DNA from 4 places in the Bradyrhizobium sp. WSM2793 genome. Region 3 is predicted to be linked to each of the others. Evidence: predicted binding sites of a transcription regulator. Region 3 holds the regulator's gene; each other region holds the start of a gene.
The links. Region 3 encodes LexA, which represses DNA repair genes until DNA is damaged. Its sites were predicted from a motif close to TGTTCNNNNTGTGTTCNG; they were not measured.

Region 1 (4,717 bases), on a different contig from region 3:
GTGAGGTGCGCTGGTGCGTCGGCACGGCGGCCGCGACGGTCGACGACAGCGGTCGTGTCGTGCGCGTGAGCGGTGTCACCGTGGACATCACCGAACGCAAGCGAGCCGAGGAACGGCAGAATCTGCTGGCGCGGGAGGTCGATCATCGCGCCAAGAATGCGCTGGCGCTGGCGCAGTCCATCGTGCGTCTCACCCGTGCCGACGAGGTCAAGGCCTATGTCAACGCCGTCGAGGGACGCATCAACGCGCTGGCGCGCGTGCACACCATCCTGTCGCTGTCGAGCTGGCAGGGCGCGGAGCTCTCCAAGCTGATCGACGAGGAGCTTGCGCCCTATTCGCTCGGCGGCCAGATCGTATTGGCGGGTCCGGAGGTCCAGTTGGTGCCGGCGACGGCTCAGACGCTGGCGCTCGCGTTGCACGAGCTCTTCACCAACTCGGCCAAGTATGGCGCACTCTCGACCAGGTCGGGACGGCTCATGATCGGCTGGCAGGTCGAGGACCAGCTGCTGACGTTGAGGTGGGAAGAGTCCGGCGGTCCGCTCGTCATGACCCCGAAATCTCGCGGCTTCGGCACGCGGAGCCTGCTTGCGAGCGTCGAGTCCCAGCTCGGTGGACAGGCGCAATTCGATTGGCGAGCCGAAGGACTGTTGTGCCGCCTCGAGGTGCCGCTGACACGCAAGATGGCGACGACGGCACCCGGAAAATTCGACGCCCCCGGCTCCGCCGAATTGCAACGCGCCTCGGGCTGAAGCGCGATGCGATCAGGATGAATCGTCATCGCGCTTTGGGTCGTTATTCGAGCATGATCTTTTCGGAAAACCGCTGCACACTTTTCCGGATCATGCTTTAGCCCGACGCCGCCATCCTGGTTTGCCGCGCCGGCCGCGCTTCCTCGGCAAGGCGGCCTTCGAGCCAGGCTTCCGTCTGAGCGAGATCGCGTAGCGCCCTCGCGTAGCGGCGGGCCGCACTTCGCTCCGCGCCGCGCGGCAGTTTGCGGGCCTTGCGCAGCATGTCCGCAGCCGCGTTGCGATAGGCCAGCGAGCGGTAAAGAAAGACTACCTTACCCATATCGAATGTTCCCGTTTTGCCGACGCTTATCCTCGCAGGCCCGGCATGAACGTCGGATGAAGCCGGTGATGACAATTCCTTCATGCATTTGGAACCGGTGAATATCGTCCGCGTTTGCATGTCAGTTCGGGATGCAGTTCCCATGCGCGCAAAAAAGTCGTCGGACCTGATCTCTCCCACCGGCCTCATCAAGCTGATGACGCATGCGATGATGGGCGCAGCCCTCGGCCTCGCCTTCAGCCTCGCGCTGATCCTGTCCAATCCCGCCGTCGCCAAGCTGCTCGATCACGGCGGAAGCCAGGCCGTAATCGTCTTCGCCCTCACATTGGTGACGACGTTCGCGATCGGCGCGACACTGACCGGCGTCGTGTTCATCCTCGCTGAGGACAAGCAATCTTGAAGCGCGCGTGCGCGCGGCAGATGCGTTTGTCGGGAACTCCTTCGGCAAATGGAGGTTGGCTGCCTGCGTCAATTTAACTCAGGGAGTTCCCCGCATGACAACGGCCAAGCTCGTTCTCACCGCAATGTTGGCCACCGGCCTCGCCGCCGCGCCGCTCGCCGCACAGGCCAAGTCGCACAAGGCGAAACACGGATCATCGATGTCGTCCTCGCAGACCACGGGCGCCAACACCAAGGCCTCGAAGGGCGCGGATCCTTCCGGCCAGGGCGGCTCCGGTCCCGGCTCGGACCAGGGCGGCACCATGACGAACCAGAGCAGCAAGGGCATGAGCAATACCAAGTGAGCTCAGGCCGACACGACATCAAAAGCCCCGCCGCGACGCGGGGCTTTTTTCTTGTTTCTTGATGCCGATCGGCAATCGAGCCGCCACACCGTCGAGCGCCCGCGTCAGCTCGTTACGGGCGACGCGTTTCAGAGTTGAGCGCGCGGCCCGCAGCATTCGTCTTCACGAGTTGTTCGAGCTGCGCCCGCTTGCGTCCGATCAGAAGTTGGGCCGCAGCATCATCGAGACCGGCACGCTGCAATTGCCGGATGGCCGAGCCCAATTCGAGAATCTCGGCGCGCAACCTCAAGATCCGGTAAGTGTCCGGGTCTTCCTCCATGGCGCCCCCCAAAAGGTTCAGCGCCGCGTGCTCGCGCGCTCGGGACTAACGACTGTCTTCACGAGACGAAGGCGCACCCGGTCGCGAACGTCAGGCAGGACATCGCCGCCGCCGGCAGCCTTCCATTCGCCGATCAGCAAATTGACCTTCCGGCGCAAATCCATCTGCGCCAGGGCCTGCGCGGCGCAATCTCGATCGCCGTTGATGAGATCGCGCACGGAGGCCTCGACGCCGGCCATCTCAACCCTCAAGGCGCTGATTTGACGTCGAATTTCATTAATTCTGTTGTCCATGGCTTGTTAGAACAAACTAAGAACATATAGTCAAGTCACGATTTCAGAGCGGAGAAGCGACATGCAGGTTCAAGGCAAATACGACGCCAGGGTTTTCCTCGCCGAGCAGATGACACGGACGCAGGGGCTCAGGCTGAAACGGCTGAGTGAAGAAGCGTATCAGCCCGCACAATATGCGCGCGATCTGTCCTTCAGCGAGGCCGCACGTCGCATCCAGGTGCTGGAAGCCGAGATCGAGCTGGCGAATTCCTTCTAGGCTGCGCCTGGAACGCTGTCCGCGTCCTTCGGGAACCATGCCCGTGTCGAATGGTTCTCCCCGGCCAAGGGAGAACATGCATGGCACGCAAGGCAAAGAAACGCCGCTACTCGCGCAGCTCCGGCAGCGATGTCGAAAGCGAGATGCGACGCTACAAGAAGGGCACGGCAAAGAGCGGTCGCAAAGGCCGAGGCGGACGCGTGAAGAGCCGCAAGCAGGCGATCGCGATCGGACTGTCGAAGGCACGCAAGAAGGGCAAGAAGGTCCCGAAGAAGGCTGCCAAGAAGACTTCCAAGAAGACGTCGAAGAAGAGGACGACGAAGAAGACAAGCAAGAAATCGTCGAAGCGCAAATCCAGCAAGCGCTGACGGTGGCCCGCGTCAGATCATGCTGCCCGGCATGAAGCAGCGGATCGAAACCCCGAACGCGGTCTTCACCGGCCACACCATGGTGCGGCCGGCCCGGTTCGGCTCGGTGATGACGGCTTCGTCCGGCACCTCGATCCACTCGCCGTCGAGACGCACGCGATAATGCCCGTTATGCGACTCCCAGTCGGGATCGGCGACGGCAAAGCCATCCGCATCCGAGCAGCACGGACCAAGGTGGCTGCGCAAACTGTCGAACCAGGGCTTCAGGGGTGAATCCGCGTAGCGGCCGTCGTCCCGCCCGAGAGCGTCTCCGCCCCACAGCACGAATGGCGCCACGAGCAGCGCACTCCTCAGCGAGAGCTTCAATCGATCCATGTCGGCACCGATCAAATGCGAACCAGCGGCCAGTTCCAGAAGCCGGCGGCAAGTTCGAAGTTCCACGCTTGCGTCCCGGTGGCATCGTTGCCACCGGCGACCTGCACGGTTCGGAACTTTGATGAGCGAACACGGCTTTTTCGGACGAACCGCGTCATCGTCGCTGCCGTTAACGAGAATGTTATCGATCGCTTCCCGGCAGTCCTGAAGCCGAACGGAAAAGGCGGCCACGAGGGCCGCCTTTCTTGATCTATGCCGATCGAGGTTCGCCTCAGGCGAGTGGGACCGCGACGAAGCGGGTCGCCTGTGCGCCTCTGACCTGCAACAGCACGCTACGCTTGCCGGACGATTTGGCCTGCGCCAGCTCGGAACGGACGTCGCCGACATTGGCGACGGCCTTGCCGCCGACATTGAGGATGACGTCGCCAGTCTGGATGCCGCGCTGCGCCGCAGGCCCTTGCGGATCGACTTCGGTGACGACAACGCCCTTCTGGCCAGCGCCCTGGACGTCACCGGCCGGAGCCAAAGCAAGACCGAGGCGCGGCGTGCCGGGGCCGGGCTGGTCCTTGCCAACATCGGCCTTGGCCTGCCTTTCGTTCGGCAGTTCGCCGAGCGCGAGCGTCACCGTCTTGCTGTCGCCTTTGTGGAAGACGTCGAGCTTCACTGAGCTGCCAGGCGCAAGGGTCGCGATCGTGCGGGCGAGGTCGCGGGAATCCCTGATCGCGGTGCCGTTGACGGCGGTGATGACGTCACCCGCCTCGATGCCGGCCTTCGCCGCCGGGCTGCCATCCTGGGGATTGTCGACGATCGCACCGCGCGCCTCCTTCAGGCCGAGGCTGTCGGCAATCTCGGCGGTAACCGGCTGCACTTGCACGCCGAGCCAGCCACGGGTCACCGCGCCCTTGTCCTTCAGCTGCGCGACGACGAGCTTTGCGGTCGAGGCCGGAATGTCGAAGCCGATGCCGACCGAACCGCCGGAGGGCGAGAAGATCGCAGTGTTCACGCCGATCACGTTGCCGTTCATGTCGAAGGCCGGGCCGCCGGAATTGCCCTTGTTGATGGGCGCATCGATCTGGATGAAGTCGTCATAGGGGCCGTTGCCGATGTCACGGCCGCTGGCCGAGACGATGCCGGCAGTCACGGTGCCGCCGAGGCCGAAGGGATTGCCGACCGCGACCACCCAGTCGCCGATGCGCGGCTTCTGGTCGGAGAATTTGACGAACGGAAAATCCTTCTTGCCGTCGACCTTGATCAGCGCGAGATCGGTCTTCGGATCGGTGCCGACGACCTTGGCG
Region 2 (4,717 bases), on a different contig from region 3:
CATTTCAGGCGGAAGTGGCCATAAGCGAGGCGCAGGCCGTTCTTGGGCGAAACCGCCGGTGACCAGCCGAGCAGACGAACCTGGCCGCCATGGGTATGGCCGGACAGTTGCAGCGCGACGCGCCCGGGTACGAGCGGCGCGATGTTGGGCTCGTGCGCGAGCAGGATGACCGGCGCATCGTCGGTGACCTTCGCCAGCGTGCCCGCAAGATCATCGACGCCAAGCCGGTGCGCGCGGCCGAAGCGCTTCGAAGGATAATAGGCCAGCTGATCGCCGAGCCCGGCAAGCCAGAACGGGCGGCCGTCTTTGGAAAGACGCACGACGTCGTTCTCGTAGACGGGGATGCCGGCCGCCTCCAGCGCCCGATGCGCGATGGTCGGTCCGTGCCCCGCCTGCTGCACGGTCAAGTCGTCCCAATAATCGTGATTGCCCATGACGGCATGGACGCCGAGCGGTGCCTTGAGTCCGGCCAGCACCCTCGCCCATTCGCGCGACGGGATGAGGCGCGTGACGTGGTGAAGGCCGGCGACATAGTCGCCGAGCAGCACGATGATATCAGGCTTCAGCGCATTGGTGCGGTCGACGATGCCCTCGATCCGCTCCAGCGACATCCAGGGATCGCAGGCGTGGATGTCGGCGATGGCCGCGATCTTCAACGGAAAATCCGCCGGCCATTGCCGCGGCTTCGGATGATAGCGGGTGACGCGAAGCCGCAGCACCGGCTCGACGCCGACGCCGTACGCGGCGGTCGAGATGCCGAGGGCGGACAGACCGCCGATGGAACGGATGAAATGACGGCGCGTGATCATGGAAGCCCGATCGAGATGCGCCTTGTTGATGCGGTCTGATTGGAGCGGAATTGGGGTGCGTTCGTGCAGACCGTCTGCACGAGATTACCAGAAATTCATGATAGAAGGAGCGCACTGCATTGGCGCAGCTCAGTCGTCGCTCTCGTCCGTGCCGAACAGGCCGAATTGTGCCGCCGCATCGCGCGAGGGCTCGGCGATGCCGAGATGACGGAAGGCGTGCGAGGTGAGCAGACGGCCGCGCGGGGTGCGCTGGAGATAGCCGCACTGGATCAGATAGGGCTCGATGATGTCCTCGATCGCATCGCGCGGCTCGGACAACGCGGCGGCCATGGTCTCGACGCCAACCGGGCCGCCGCCATAGTTCATCGCGATGGTCGTGAGGTAGCGACGGTCCATCGCGTCGAGGCCCGCGGCATCGACCTCGAGCGCGCTCAGGGCGTGGTCGGCGATCTTGCGGTCGATCTTGTCGGCATCGGCCGCCGAGGCGAAATCGCGCACGCGGCGGAGCAGGCGGCCGGCGATACGCGGCGTGCCGCGGGCGCGGCGGGCGATTTCGTTGGCGCCATCCGCGCTCATGCCGACATTGAGCACGCGCGCGCCGCGGCTGACGATGCTTTCGAGCTCCTCGATCGTGTAGAAATTGAGCCGCACCGGAATGCCGAAACGATCGCGCAACGGATTGGTGAGCAGGCCGGCGCGCGTGGTGGCGCCGACGAGGGTGAATTTCGACAGCTCGATCTTCACCGAGCGCGCCGCCGGGCCCTCGCCGATGATGAGGTCGAGCTGAAAGTCCTCCATCGCGGGATAGAGCACCTCTTCCACCGCCGGGCTCAGACGATGGATCTCGTCGATGAAGAGCACGTCGCGCTCTTCGAGATTGGTGAGGAGGGCTGCAAGATCACCGGCCTTGGCGATCACCGGCCCTGACGTCGCGCGAAAGCCGACGCCCAGCTCCTTGGCCACGATCTGCGCCAGCGTGGTCTTGCCGAGGCCGGGCGGGCCGACGAACAGCACGTGATCCAGCGCCTCGCCGCGCTTGCGCGCCGCCTCGATGAAGATCGAGAGATTCTTGCGCGCCTGCTGCTGGCCGACGAAATCGGACAGCGATTGCGGACGCAGCGCGGTGTCGCCGACATCGTCGCTGCGGCGCTCGGGCGAGACCATGCGGTTGGCCTTGGGATCGCTCACCTGGCGAACTCCCCGTAGAGTGGGCAAAGGCGCTCGTCGTGCCGTGCCCACCATATCTCTCCGATCGCCCTAAGAGTGGTGGGCACGCTGCGCTTTGCCCACCCTACGAGACTGACCATTGCCGCGCTCACTTCGCTAATTCCTTCAGGCCGAGGCGAATGAGCTGCGCCGTCTCGGCGCCTTCACCCGCACTGCGCGAGGCCAACGCAATCGCGGCGGCTGCCTGCGGCTGGCCGTAGCCGAGATTAACCAGCGCGGAGATCGCGTCGGCGACGGGCCGCGGCGCCCGCTGGTCGTCGACAGCGCCGGCAAGATGCACCACTGCCGGATCGACATTGGCGAAGGCCGGCGCCTTGTCCTTCAACTCGGTGACGATGCGTTCGGCGACCTTGGGACCAACGCCGGGCGTGCGCGCCACCGCGGCCTTGTCGCGCAGCGCAATAGCATTGGCGAGATCGGCCGGCGCCAGCGTGCCGAGCACGGCGAGCGCGACCTTGGCGCCGACGCCCTGCACGGTCTGGAGCAGGCGAAACCATTCACGCTCCTGGTCGGTGCGGAAGCCGAACAGTTTGATCTGGTCCTCGCGGACATAGGTCTCGATCGACAGCACCGCAGCTTCGCCCGGCTTGGGCAGATGCTGCAACGTGCGCGTCGAGCAATGCACCTGATAGCCGACGCCGCCGACGTCAAGAATCACGAAATCCTCGCCGTAGGAATCGATCAGGCCCTTGAGCTTGCCGATCATAGCCCCGCCACCTTCAGCCTGAGCGCGGTGCTCTGGCGGTGGTGGGCGTGGGTGATGGCGATGGCGAGCGCGTCGGCGGCGTCGGCGGACGGCGGCTCGGCCTTGGGCAGCAATATCTTCAGCATCATCGCGATCTGTTGCTTGTCGGCATGGCCAGCGCCGACCACGGTTTTCTTGACCTGGTTCGGCGCGTATTCGGCGACCGAGATGCCGAACATTGCGGGCGCCAGCATGGCGACGCCGCGGGCCTGGCCGAGCTTCAGTGTCGCAACGCCGTCCTTATTGACGAAGGTCTGCTCGACCGCGGCTTCCATCGGCTTGTGGTCGGACAGGACGGCCGCGAGCCCTTCATGGATCGCGAGCAGCCGGCGCGCCAGCGGCAAATCGTCCGGCGGTTCCACCGAACCGCAGGCGACGTAGATCAGGCGATTGCCCTCAGCCTCGATCACGCCCCAGCCGGTGCGGCGGAGGCCAGGGTCGATGCCGATGATGCGAACGGGGCCACGAATCGGGAGCGCAGTCATGGGGCCAGTGATAGCGGCTGGCTGCCGTGGGGGAAACAGAAACAGAACGGAAGTAACAGGGGAAGTGGGGGCGTTAGTGAGCCGCACCGGCCACCACAGACTCCGGCGTCATACCCCGCGAAGGCGGGGTATCCAGTACGCCGCGGCTTCTCCGTATTCCCATTGCTGTCTCTGGAATACTGAGTCGCCCGGTCAAGCCGGACGACGACAGCGGAATGCGGAGCTGGTGATCACCCGCCCATCTTCGCCACCAGCGCGTCCGACACCTCGAAATTGGCGTAGACGTGCTGGACGTCGTCGTGCTCGTTGAGCAGGTCCATCAACTTGAGCAGCTTCTCGCCGGTCTCGTCGTCGACCGCGACCGTGTTTTGCGGCTTCCAAATCAGCGCGGCCTTGCGCGGCTCGCCGAACTTGGCTTCCAGCGCCTTGGCGACGTCGCGATAGCCTTCGGTCGAGGCGTAGATCTCGTGACCGGCTTCGCCGGAGACGACGTCGTCGGCGCCGGCCTCGATCGCGGCATCGAGCACGGCGTCGTCGGAAGCGACGCTGCGGTCGTATTCGATGATTCCGGTGCGATCGAACATGAAGGACACCGAACCGGTTTCGCCGAGATTGCCGCCCGATTTGGTGAAAAAGGAGCGGATGTCGGAGGCGGCGCGGTTACGGTTGTCGGTCAGCGCCTCGACGATGACGGCAACGCCGCCGGGGCCATAACCCTCATAGCGGATCTCGTCATAGTTCTCGCCGTCGCTGCCGAGTGCCTTCTTGATGGCGCGCTCGATATTGTCCTTCGGCATGTTCTCCTGCCGCGCGGCGATCACGGCGGCGCGCAGGCGGGGGTTCATGTTGGGGTCGGGCGTGCCCAGCTTGGCCGCGACGGTGATTTCCCGCGCCAGCTTGCCGAACAGCTTCGACTTCTGGGCATCCTGCCGCCCCTTGCGGTGCATGATGTTCTTGAATTGGGAATGTCCGGCCATGCGTGGTCTCTCGGGGATCTCTTGGAATCGTACGCCAATGAGGGTGGGAAACGCGGCCTTATAGGCCGCCAACCCACCGGAATGAAAGGGTCTCGGATACTTTAAGGTAACACCGTACGGGCCCCTGCCCAGAGGTGAGGCATCGTTAACCCTGACTTCATTCCAGCCTGCGAAAATAACCTCCGAGCGTCCCCCGACAAGAGAGACCTGATGGCATTCGGACTATTTCGGAAGCGTCTGCCGGATATGGCCGCGCCCGTGGCAGCCGCAGAGGCCGCGCCGCCGGTGGCCCAGTCCGAGCCCGCCCCGGCCGAAGGTGATTCGGCCCGGGAGATCCTGGAATTGCTGGAACTCGAGCTTGGCGCGATGATCCGCCAGCTCGAGCGCGCCGCCAATTCGGTGGCGGGCGGCGCCGAAGCGACCGCATCGACGCTTGCCGCCATCCGCGACCGCACCGACGCCCTGACCGGCCGG
Region 3 (4,717 bases):
TGTACGGAGTTCCGGGAACGGAATGGCCCCTTACGGACTCTTGAGTCCGTTGGGACTTCTACACCGGACTTATGCACGTGCTGGGCAAAACCTATCTCACCAAGCAAGCCTCTCTCCTGCTTGAATTCGCAAGAACCACCTCGGATTCTGACCTTTCCGCCAAGCTGATCAGCAAGGCCGCCGACCTGAAATCCCAGGCCGATCCGCTGCCCGACAAGGATCAAGGCCCGAAGGCTCCCGACGTCGCGCTGGACGCCGGGCCGGACCGGCCGAGCGGGAGTTGAGCGATGCTGGCCGTGGCGCTCGTCATTCTCGTCCTCGCCATGGCCACCCTCCTGCCGATCGGTCTCGTTCTCTGGATCATGCCACGCCAAGCCTGAGCCTGCCTTCCATCCTGGGCTGGAAGCGGCAGGATAAATCCTGCCCGCTCCGCCATTTTGCCTCTGCCCCCGCGCTCGGCTAGAAGACTGTCGGAACATTTCATCCGAACGTGCCGAGCAGGAGTTTCGCCGTGGCCTTGATGCCGGTTTCCGACGCCCTTGCTGCGGTGCTGGCGGGTGCAGAGCCGCTGCCTGCAGAGATGGTTTCACTCGACGAAGCCTACCATCGCGTGCTCGCGCAGGACGTCGCTGCGCGGCGCACCCAGCCGCCCCAGGCGATGTCGGCGATGGACGGCTATGCCGTGCGCGCGGCCGATGCGGCAACAATGGATTCCACGCTGACAATGATCGGTGAGGTCGCGGCGGGCCGTCCGTTCACGGGAAAGGTCGGCGCCGGCGAAGCCGTGCGGATCTTCACCGGCGGCGTCGTTCCGGACGGCGCGGATGCGGTCGTGATCCAGGAGGACACGATCGCCGAAGGCAAGCACATAACGATCAAGGAAGCCGCGATCGTGGGTCGGCACATCCGCCCCGCCGGCGTCGATTTCCGCGAGGGCGACGTTCTCCTGCGCAAGGGAACCCGTCTGACGGAGCGCGATCTCGCCCTCGCCGCCGGAATGAACCACCCGCAGCTCGCCGTTTGCCGCCGTCCGAAGGTCGCGATTCTCGCCACCGGCGACGAACTGGTGATGCCGGGCTCAACGCCCGGGCACGGCCAGATCGTCTATTCCAACGGCTATGCCCTGCACGCGCTCGCCCGCAGCGAAGGCGCCGAGACCATCGACCTCGGTGTCGCCGCCGATACGCTGGAGGCCACCACCGCCGGCATCCGCCGCGCGCGCGAAAGCGGCGCCGACATCCTGGTCACGACCGGCGGCGCATCGGTCGGCGACCACGATCTGGTCCAGCAGGCGCTCAAGGACGAAGGCATCGCGATGGCGTTCTGGAAGATCGCGATGCGGCCCGGCAAGCCGATGATGCACGGGCGGTTAGGGGCGATGGGCGTCATCGGCCTGCCCGGCAATCCCGTGTCGTCCTACGTCTGCGCCTTCCTGTTCATGGTGCCGCTGATTCGCGCGCTATCAGGCCGTTCGGTGATTCATCATCATCGCGAGCGCGTCGTGCTGGGCCGCGATCTCGGCGCCAACGACCAGCGCGAGGATTATCTGCGCGCGCGCCTGGAAAAGCGCGACGATGGCGCGCTCGTCGCCCTTCCCGTCAGCCATCAGGACTCCTCTCTGCTTGCGAATCTTGCTGCAGCACAGGTACTTCTCGTGCGCGCACCGTTTGCGCCGAAGGCCGAGGCCGGCAGCCCCTGCGAGGTGCTGCGGCTCCCCGTCTGAACTGCGCCGCCACACGCATTCCGTGAGTTTCGTTCTGTTCACGGTAAATTAAGCAGTTGCGGAACACATATCGAACATATAGTGTCCGTTCATGATTTGTTTCGAGATGTAGCGGCTTATCGCTGAACTCATCGTCTCGGAATCGAACGACATCAACCGGGGGACTTTGTTCGAGATGTTAACGCGCAAACAATACGAGCTTCTGCGGTTCATCAGCGAGCGCTTGAAGGAAAGCGGCGTGCCGCCGTCCTTCGACGAGATGAAGGATGCGCTCGACCTGCGCTCGAAGTCAGGCATCCACCGCCTGATCACCGCGCTCGAGGAGCGCGGCTTCATCCGCCGCCTGCCCAACCGCGCCCGGGCCATTGAAGTGATCAAGCTGCCGGAGCTCCAGGCTGCCGCCGGCAACCGACGCGGCTTCACGCCAAGCGTCATCGAGGGCAATCTCGGCAAGCTACGCGCTAGCTCCAGCCCGTCCGCGGACGAGGGCGAGCGACCCGTTGCGGTGCCCGTGATGGGCCGCATCGCGGCCGGTACTCCGATCGAGGCTTTGCAGACCCGCAGCCACACGATCAGCGTGCCGCCCGACATGCTCGGCTCCGGCGAGCATTACGCGCTCGAAGTGCGCGGTGATTCCATGGTCGAGGCCGGCATCCTCGACGGCGACATGGCGCTGATCCAGCGCAACGAGAGCGCCGATACCGGCGACATCGTGGTGGCACTGATCGACGACGAGGAGGCCACGCTCAAGCGCTTCCGCCGCCGCGGCGCCTCGATCGCGCTGGAGCCCGCCAATGCCGCTTATGAGGTGCGCATCCTGCCGCCGAACCGCGTGAAGATTCAGGGCAAGCTGATCGGGCTTTATCGCAAGTACTGATACCGGAAGTACTCGATACTGAAGTCTTTTGCGCCTCGCGCGCGCCTTCGATCGGCCTCGCCGATCAGAGATTGGAGCGGATAACGGTCCGCTCCGGCTGGATAGTCTTTCTGGTATCGCACAGATTGTCCGGCCCCTCCTCCTTTCGCGACATCCTCGGCAGGCCGCGCGACGCAACATCGCTTCGCGGCCTTTCGAGTTCGAGGGGGACGGCCCAAATGCGCAGCTCGTTTGAGTGCAGCCGCAGCAACGCTGATCGCATCACCAGCATCGCGTTGCCGCGCAACCGCATCACTCCGCCGGTCGTTGACACGCGCGGTTGTCGAGACGCGGCTGCCAAATGCACGGAAGCCGACTTTGTTCCTAACAAATTCGGAAAAGATGGAAAAGATAATGTGATCGGGGCTCGCGGATCCCAGCCGCAGATTTGCCTACAACCGAGCAGACCGTCACGTGCTTCCACTCTGGTAGGGGCCTGCGCCTCCGAAAGAGGCGCGGGTCGCTATCTCTGCATTGAGGAGCACCCGATGTGTGACTACAGCCTGCATGCCGTCGCGACGCGCCCCGCAGAAGTCGGCGAGACGATCGTTACGACAACATTCCGCGGCACCTCGACGCGCGGCTTCGCCTCCGAAGCCGATCTCTCCGTCGCGGTCTGCCTGCTGCCGGGGACGGAGCTCGCCTTCGCCGACGACGTCCGTTACGACAACCGCTGGATCTGGACGCGCACCGTCAACTCCCGCGTCGGCAAGTTCGGCAAGATCGATCCGCACATTCCCGATCGCCATCATGACGCGATCGAATTCCCGGACGGCAAATCCGTGCTGGTGACGCAACTGGTCGAAGGCCAGCGCGCAACCGTGCTGCAACTGCCGGTGACCCAGCCGATCGGCGAGCGCGAGCACAAGCCGCAGATCATCGCCGACAGTCGCCCGACGGTCACACGACTGCCGATCGGCTGACGCCCTCCGCCCGATAGGCCGAGGGCCAGGATTGAAATGCCGTCGCCGGCCGAGGCCGGCGAGCCCGGAGGGTTTTTGTTTCATGAAATTCGATCGGCGAGCGCCGCCGCCTCGCCTCGTCGCCGCACGAAGTTTGAGCCGTGCTGCCTGAATTTTAAACGTCCGCTCCGCAGCCAAATGACCGATGCTGTCGTGGTTTGAGGCGGCGGACACGCTCGATGAAAACCTTCATTCGCGTCGTTGAACTCTGGGTGCCTGACCGGACGCGCATGCGGCTGGAATTCGGCGGCGGCCTCTACGATGAAGGGCTGTCCGCGTTCAAGGCCGTCAGCGAAGAGCTGCACTTCGGATATGACGAGGGGCTTCCAGGCAAGGCCTGGGCCTGCGGCCATCCCGTCATCCTCACGAAATTCGCCAACTCCTATTTCAAGCGAACCGATCAGGCCGTCGCGGCCGGCCTCACCTGCGGCGTGGCGGTGCCGGTGTTCGCAGGCGAATTCCTGCAAGCCGTGATGGTGCTGTTCTGCGGCGACGAGGAGGCGCATGTCGGCGCGATCGAGCTCTGGCACAACGATCCTGATCTCTCCCACGAGATGGGCCTCGTCGACGGCTATTACGGCGCGGCGGAGATGTTCGAATTCAACTCCCGCCACACCAAGTTTCCTCGCGGCTTCGGCCTGCCCGGACGCACCTGGAAGGCGGGCCTGCCGCTAATCATCAAGGACCTGCACGACGCCAAGAGCTTCCTGCGCTGGGAGGACGCCGCCAAGGTCGGGATCAATCTGGGGGTCGGCGTACCCTACCGAACCGGCACCGACCAGACCTGGGTTTTGACATTCCTCTCGGCGCAGGCAACGCCGATTGCGCGACGCTTCGAGATCTGGGTCCCGAACGAGGCCCGTTCGGCACTGGTCTTTCGCGCCGGCGATTGCAGCGCGCAGACCGACCTTGCCGCACGCTATGCGGACAAATCCATCGCCCGAGGCGAAGGCAGCATCGGCGGCGCCTGGGCCACCGGCATGCCCGCGCTCAACGACGATCTCAGCCATGACGGCTCGATCGCCGGGTCCGAGGCCTGCGCAGCCGGGCTGAACCGGATGGTGGCCCTGCCAGTCATCGGCAACGCAAGGCTCGAGGCCGTGCTGGCCTGGTATC
Region 4 (4,717 bases), on a different contig from region 3:
ACGATCACGTTGATGCGGTTATAGGTCCGCAGGCAATGGTCGGCGATCCACAGCAGCGTGTTGGCATCCGGCGGGAAGTAGATGCGAACGATATCGGCCTTCTTGTTGGCGACGAGATCGACGAAGCCGGGATCCTGATGGCTGAAGCCGTTATGGTCCTGCCGCCAGACATGCGAGGTCAGGAGATAATTGAGCGAGGCGATCGGGCGCCGCCATGGCAGATCGCGCGTGACCTTCAGCCATTTGGCGTGCTGGTTGAACATGGAATCCACGATGTGGATGAAGGCCTCGTAGCAGGAGAAGAAGCCGTGGCGTCCGGTGAGCAGATAGCCCTCGAGCCAGCCTTGGCAGAGATGCTCGCTCAAGACTTCCATGACGCGGCCGTCCTGCGCGAGGTGCACGTCGTAAGGCTCGATCGGCTCCATCCAGACCCGCTCGGTCTCCTCGAACACCGCATCCAGCCGGTTTGACGCGGTCTCGTCCGGGCCCATGATGCGGAAATTGCGCTCCTTCGCGTTGAGGCGGATGACATCGCGCAGGAATTTGCCGAGCTCGCGCGTCGCTTCGGCTGCCACGCCGCCGGGCTGCGGCACCTCGATGGCGAAGCTGCGGAAGTCTGGCAGCTTCAGCTCCTTCTTGAGCAGGCCGCCATTGGCATGCGGATTGGCGCCCATGCGGCGAATGCCTTCGGGCGCGAGCGCCTGAAGTTCTGGAATGAGCGCGCCGCTCTTGTCGAACAGCTTTTCCGGCTCGTAGCTGCGCATCCAGTCTTCGAGCACTTTGAGGTGCGCCGGGTTGTCGCGACAGCCCGCCACCGGCACCTGATGCGCGCGCCAAAAACCCTCGACCTTCTTGCCGTCGACCTCTTTTGGGCCGGTCCAGCCTTTCGGGCTGCGCAGCACGATCATCGGCCAGCGCGGCCGCTCGACTGCCTTGCGGCCGTCGCGGGCGTGCTGCTGGATCGAGCGGATGCTGGCGAGCGCAACGTCGAGCGCATCCGCCATGGCCTGATGCATCAATTTGGGATCGTCGCCCGCGACGAACAGCGGCTCGTGGCCGAACCCGCGGAACAGGTCGCGGATCTCGCTGTCCCGCATCCGCCCGAGCACGGTCGGGTTGGCGATCTTGTAGCCGTTCAGATGCAGGATCGGCAGCACCGCGCCGTCATGCGCGGGGTTCAGGAACTTGTTGGAGTGCCAGGAGGCCGCGAGCGGGCCGGTTTCCGCTTCGCCGTCACCGACCACGCAAGCCACGATCAAGTCCGGATTGTCCAGCGCCGCACCGTAGGCGTGCACCAGCGCGTAGCCGAGCTCGCCGCCTTCGTGGATCGAGCCCGGCGTTTCCGGCGCCGCGTGGCTCGGAATGCCGCCGGGAAAGGAGAACTGCCTGAACAGCTTGCGCAATCCGTCCGTGTCGCGCGCGATGTCGGGATAGATCTCGCTGTAGCTGCCTTCCAGATAGGTGTTGGCGACCATGCCCGGCCCGCCATGGCCGGGACCGCAGACATAGAGCACGCTGACATCCAGCGCGCGGATGACGCGGTTGAGATGGGCGTAGATGAAGTTCAGGCCGGGCGTCGTGCCCCAATGGCCGAGCAGACGCGGCTTGATGTGCTCGGCCCGCAACGGCTCGCGCAGCAGCGGATTGTCGAGCAGGTAGATTTGCCCGACGGAGAGGTAGTTCGCGGCGCGCCAGTAGCGATCGAGGAGGTCGAGGTTGCTGCTTGCTGCGGCCGATTGTTGTTGATTTGTCATGTTCCTGCTGACCTTCACCCGGCGATCGTCACCAACATTGTTCCGCGACGATTGATCCCTGGCCGGCATCAAACGAAATCGTTGCGACGGGTGTGTTGCGTGAGGTCAAAGGACCGCGCCCGAAATTTGGGCGGCTACTTTGCATGGGGTTGTTTTCCCATTTTTTGTTTGTGTTCTTGATTTGTTCCGTTGTCGTGCTATCTTGGCTTCATGAGTCCAGCAGCATCCTGTCATGCTCTCAAACACCCGCCGGTCAAGGCGCCCTCCGAGCCGGCGAGTGTGGACTCTGACTTTCCAGAGCTTGGCGTCGCCATCGACCGCGCACGCAGGCGAGGGCGGGGGGCACAGTCGAATGCCAGCGGCCGCTATGAGGCCGAGGCGCGCGTCGCCTTCGACGACGGCTGGCAGAGCCTGGAAGAGCTGCCGCCGTTCAAGACCATTGTCGGGGTCGACACCTCGCGCAAGGTGATCACCCGCAACGATTCCCCCGATATCGGCTTCGACCGCTCGATCAATCCCTATCGCGGCTGCGAGCATGGCTGCGTCTACTGCTTCGCGCGGCCGACCCATGCCTATCTCGGCCTGTCGCCCGGGCTCGACTTCGAGTCAAAGCTGTTCGTCAAGCCCGAGGCGCCGGCGCTGCTGGAGAAAGAGCTCGCCGCGACTGGCTATGAGCCCCGGATGATCGCGATCGGCACCAACACCGATCCCTATCAGCCGATCGAGCGCGAGCGCAAAATCATGCGCGGCATCCTCGAGGTTCTCGAGGGTGCCGGCCATCCCGTCGGCATCGTCACCAAGTCGGCGCTGGTGGTGCGCGACATCGATATTCTCGCGCGGATGGCCAAGCGCAACCTCGCCAAGGTCGCGATCTCCGTCACCTCGCTCGATCCGAAGCTCGCGCGCACCATGGAGCCGCGCGCCTCGACGCCGCCGAAGCGGCTGGAGGCGCTGAAGCAGCTCTCGGACGCCGGCATTCCCACCACGGTGATGGTTGCGCCCGTGATCCCCGCGCTGAACGATTCCGAGATCGAGCGCATCCTCGATGCTGCCGCCCATGCCGGCGTCAAGGAAGCCTCCTATGTGCTGCTGCGGCTGCCGCTGGAGGTGCGCGATCTCTTCCGCGAATGGCTAATGGCGAACTATCCCGACCGCTATCGCCACGTCTTCACGCTGATCCGCGACATGCGCGGCGGCCGCGACTACGATGCGAAATGGGGCGAACGGATGAAGGGCACCGGACCAATGGCCTGGACCATCGGCCGCCGCTTCGAGATCGCCTGCGACAGGCTCGGCCTCAACAAACGGCGCTCCAAGCTGACGACCGATCACTTTGCGCGGCCGAAGCGGAACGGCGATCAGCTCAGCCTGTTCTGATCGGGGAAGTGGAAGAGGCGTCGCATGGTCAAGGAACTTCACCCGCCGGTGCCGCGGCTCACTGTCATCACGCTTGGCGTCAGCGATATCCGTGCCAGCATCGCTTTTTACGACGCGCTCGGTTTTGCGCGCCGGCTAAAGGCGACCGGCGAGGCCGTCGCTTTCTACGATACCGGTGGCCCGGTGCTCGCGCTGTATCCCTGGGATCAGCTCTCGGCCGACGCGACGTTGCCGGACCGGCCGAGGCCATCGACCTTCCGCGGCATCACCATCGCCTGGAACTGTCGGACCCGAGAGGAGGTCGATGCGGTGCTGGCCTTTGCCCTCGGCAGGGGGGCAAAGCTGGTGAAGGCCGCGCACGAGACCCATTATGGCGGCTATTCCGGTTATTTTGCCGATCCCGACGGCCATCCCTGGGAGGTCGTGGTCGCACCCGGCATCGAGGTCGGCGAGGACCGGCGGGTGCATCTGGCGGAATAGGGCGGCCTGAATAACGGGAATTGCGCGGGGTTCCCGGTTGCGCCGGCCGGGCCGCTTGCGCACGATCCCCGCCATGATTCGGGACAAGTCCGCCAAGACACCGGCCAAAGACGCGCCAAAGAAGGACGCTGCGAAGAAGGCAGCGCCCGCCAAGGCCGGCAAAGCGCCTGCGACCAAAACAACGACCGTTCCCGCAGGCAAGAAAGGCATCATCGCGGTCGCACCGCCGAGCTTCCGGCGCGAGCGCGCGCTGATCAAGCGCGGCGTCTGGCCGGTCGCCGGCTGCGACGAAGCCGGCCGCGGACCGCTCGCCGGCCCCGTGGTAGCCGCGGCCGTGATTCTCGACCCCGACCGGATTCCGCGCGGCATTGACGATTCCAAGCGCCTGACCGCCGAGGAACGCGAAAAACTGTTCGACAAGATCTGCGCCACCGCCCAGGTCTCGGTCGCCGTCGCCTCGCCCTCGCGAATCGACCGCGACAATATATTGCGCGCCTCATTGTGGGCGCTGAAGCGCGCCGTGGTGGCACTGCCGGAGGCGCCGAGGCACGTCTTCGTCGACGGCCGCGACCGGCTCGACACTCCTTGCGATTGCGAAGCCGTGATCGGCGGCGATGGCATCGTGCTGTCGATCGCGGCGGCCTCCATCATCGCCAAGGTGACGCGCGACCGCCTGATGTGCGCGCTGGCGCAGGACTGCCCAGGCTACGGCTTCGAGCAGCACAAGGGCTACGCCGTCCCCGAGCACCTCGACGCGCTCGACCGTCTCGGCCCCTCGGTCCATCACCGCCGCTTCTTCGCCCCGGTTGCGGCGGCGCGTGCCAAGCACATGCCGTGGACCGTCGAGCCGGTGCAGGATCTGTTTACGGTGACGGAGGTCGAGGTGCCGGTGGAAGCCAGCGTGGAGATCGACGCGTCGGCGGGTCTCTAACGGCTCTCTCCGCTGCCCTCTTCGCCTCTCCCGCGTGCGGGGAGAGGCCGCTTCCATCCGAGATGGGATGCGGGTGAGGGGCAGCCTCCGCGAGTCCATCTGTCACAGTGATTACCGACGCAGCCCCTCACCCCGACCCTCCCAGCGCGAGCGAAGCTCGTCGCGCCCCGTAAGA

Region 1: a site for LexA is predicted at 2,431-2,448, ahead of A3AS_RS0132940 (DUF3072 domain-containing protein). Genes of this name have one in related genera too.
Region 2: a site for LexA is predicted at 3,298-3,315, ahead of ruvC (crossover junction endodeoxyribonuclease RuvC). Genes of this name have one in related genera too.
Region 4: a site for LexA is predicted at 1,926-1,943, ahead of A3AS_RS0141655 (PA0069 family radical SAM protein). Genes of this name have one in related genera too.

The regions. Positions count from the first base shown of each region.
Region 1 is NZ_KB902807.1:40,229-44,945, forward strand. Features, by position in the region: gene A3AS_RS0132910 (HWE histidine kinase domain-containing protein) at 1-749, shown strand, start outside; gene A3AS_RS0132915 (hypothetical protein) at 847-1,068, opposite strand; gene A3AS_RS0132920 (hypothetical protein) at 1,211-1,468, shown strand; gene A3AS_RS0132925 (hypothetical protein) at 1,563-1,811, shown strand; gene A3AS_RS0132930 (hypothetical protein) at 1,924-2,130, opposite strand; gene A3AS_RS0132935 (hypothetical protein) at 2,148-2,369, opposite strand; gene A3AS_RS0132940 (DUF3072 domain-containing protein) at 2,485-2,679, shown strand; gene A3AS_RS0132945 (DUF6496 domain-containing protein) at 2,760-3,047, shown strand; gene A3AS_RS0132950 (hypothetical protein) at 3,060-3,422, opposite strand; gene A3AS_RS0132960 (Do family serine endopeptidase) at 3,694-4,717, opposite strand, start outside.
Region 2 is NZ_KB902781.1:3,427-8,143, forward strand. Features, by position in the region: gene A3AS_RS0116545 (metallophosphoesterase) at 1-809, opposite strand, end outside; gene ruvB (Holliday junction branch migration DNA helicase RuvB) at 939-1,973, opposite strand; gene ruvA (Holliday junction branch migration protein RuvA) at 2,125-2,742, opposite strand; gene ruvC (crossover junction endodeoxyribonuclease RuvC) at 2,739-3,266, opposite strand; gene A3AS_RS0116565 (YebC/PmpR family DNA-binding transcriptional regulator) at 3,497-4,243, opposite strand; gene A3AS_RS0116570 (methyl-accepting chemotaxis protein) at 4,454-4,717, shown strand, end outside.
Region 3 is NZ_KB902791.1:267,301-272,017, reverse strand. Features, by position in the region: gene A3AS_RS0124810 (hypothetical protein) at 78-284, shown strand; gene glp (gephyrin-like molybdotransferase Glp) at 512-1,723, shown strand; gene lexA (transcriptional repressor LexA) at 1,899-2,600, shown strand; gene A3AS_RS0124790 (hypothetical protein) at 2,665-2,913, opposite strand; gene A3AS_RS0124785 (hypothetical protein) at 3,128-3,562, shown strand; gene A3AS_RS0124780 (GAF domain-containing protein) at 3,781-4,717, shown strand, end outside.
Region 4 is NZ_KB902846.1:196,915-201,631, forward strand. Features, by position in the region: gene A3AS_RS0141650 (phosphoketolase) at 1-1,754, opposite strand, end outside; gene A3AS_RS0141655 (PA0069 family radical SAM protein) at 1,965-3,131, shown strand; gene A3AS_RS0141660 (VOC family protein) at 3,156-3,611, shown strand; gene A3AS_RS0141665 (ribonuclease HII) at 3,685-4,542, shown strand.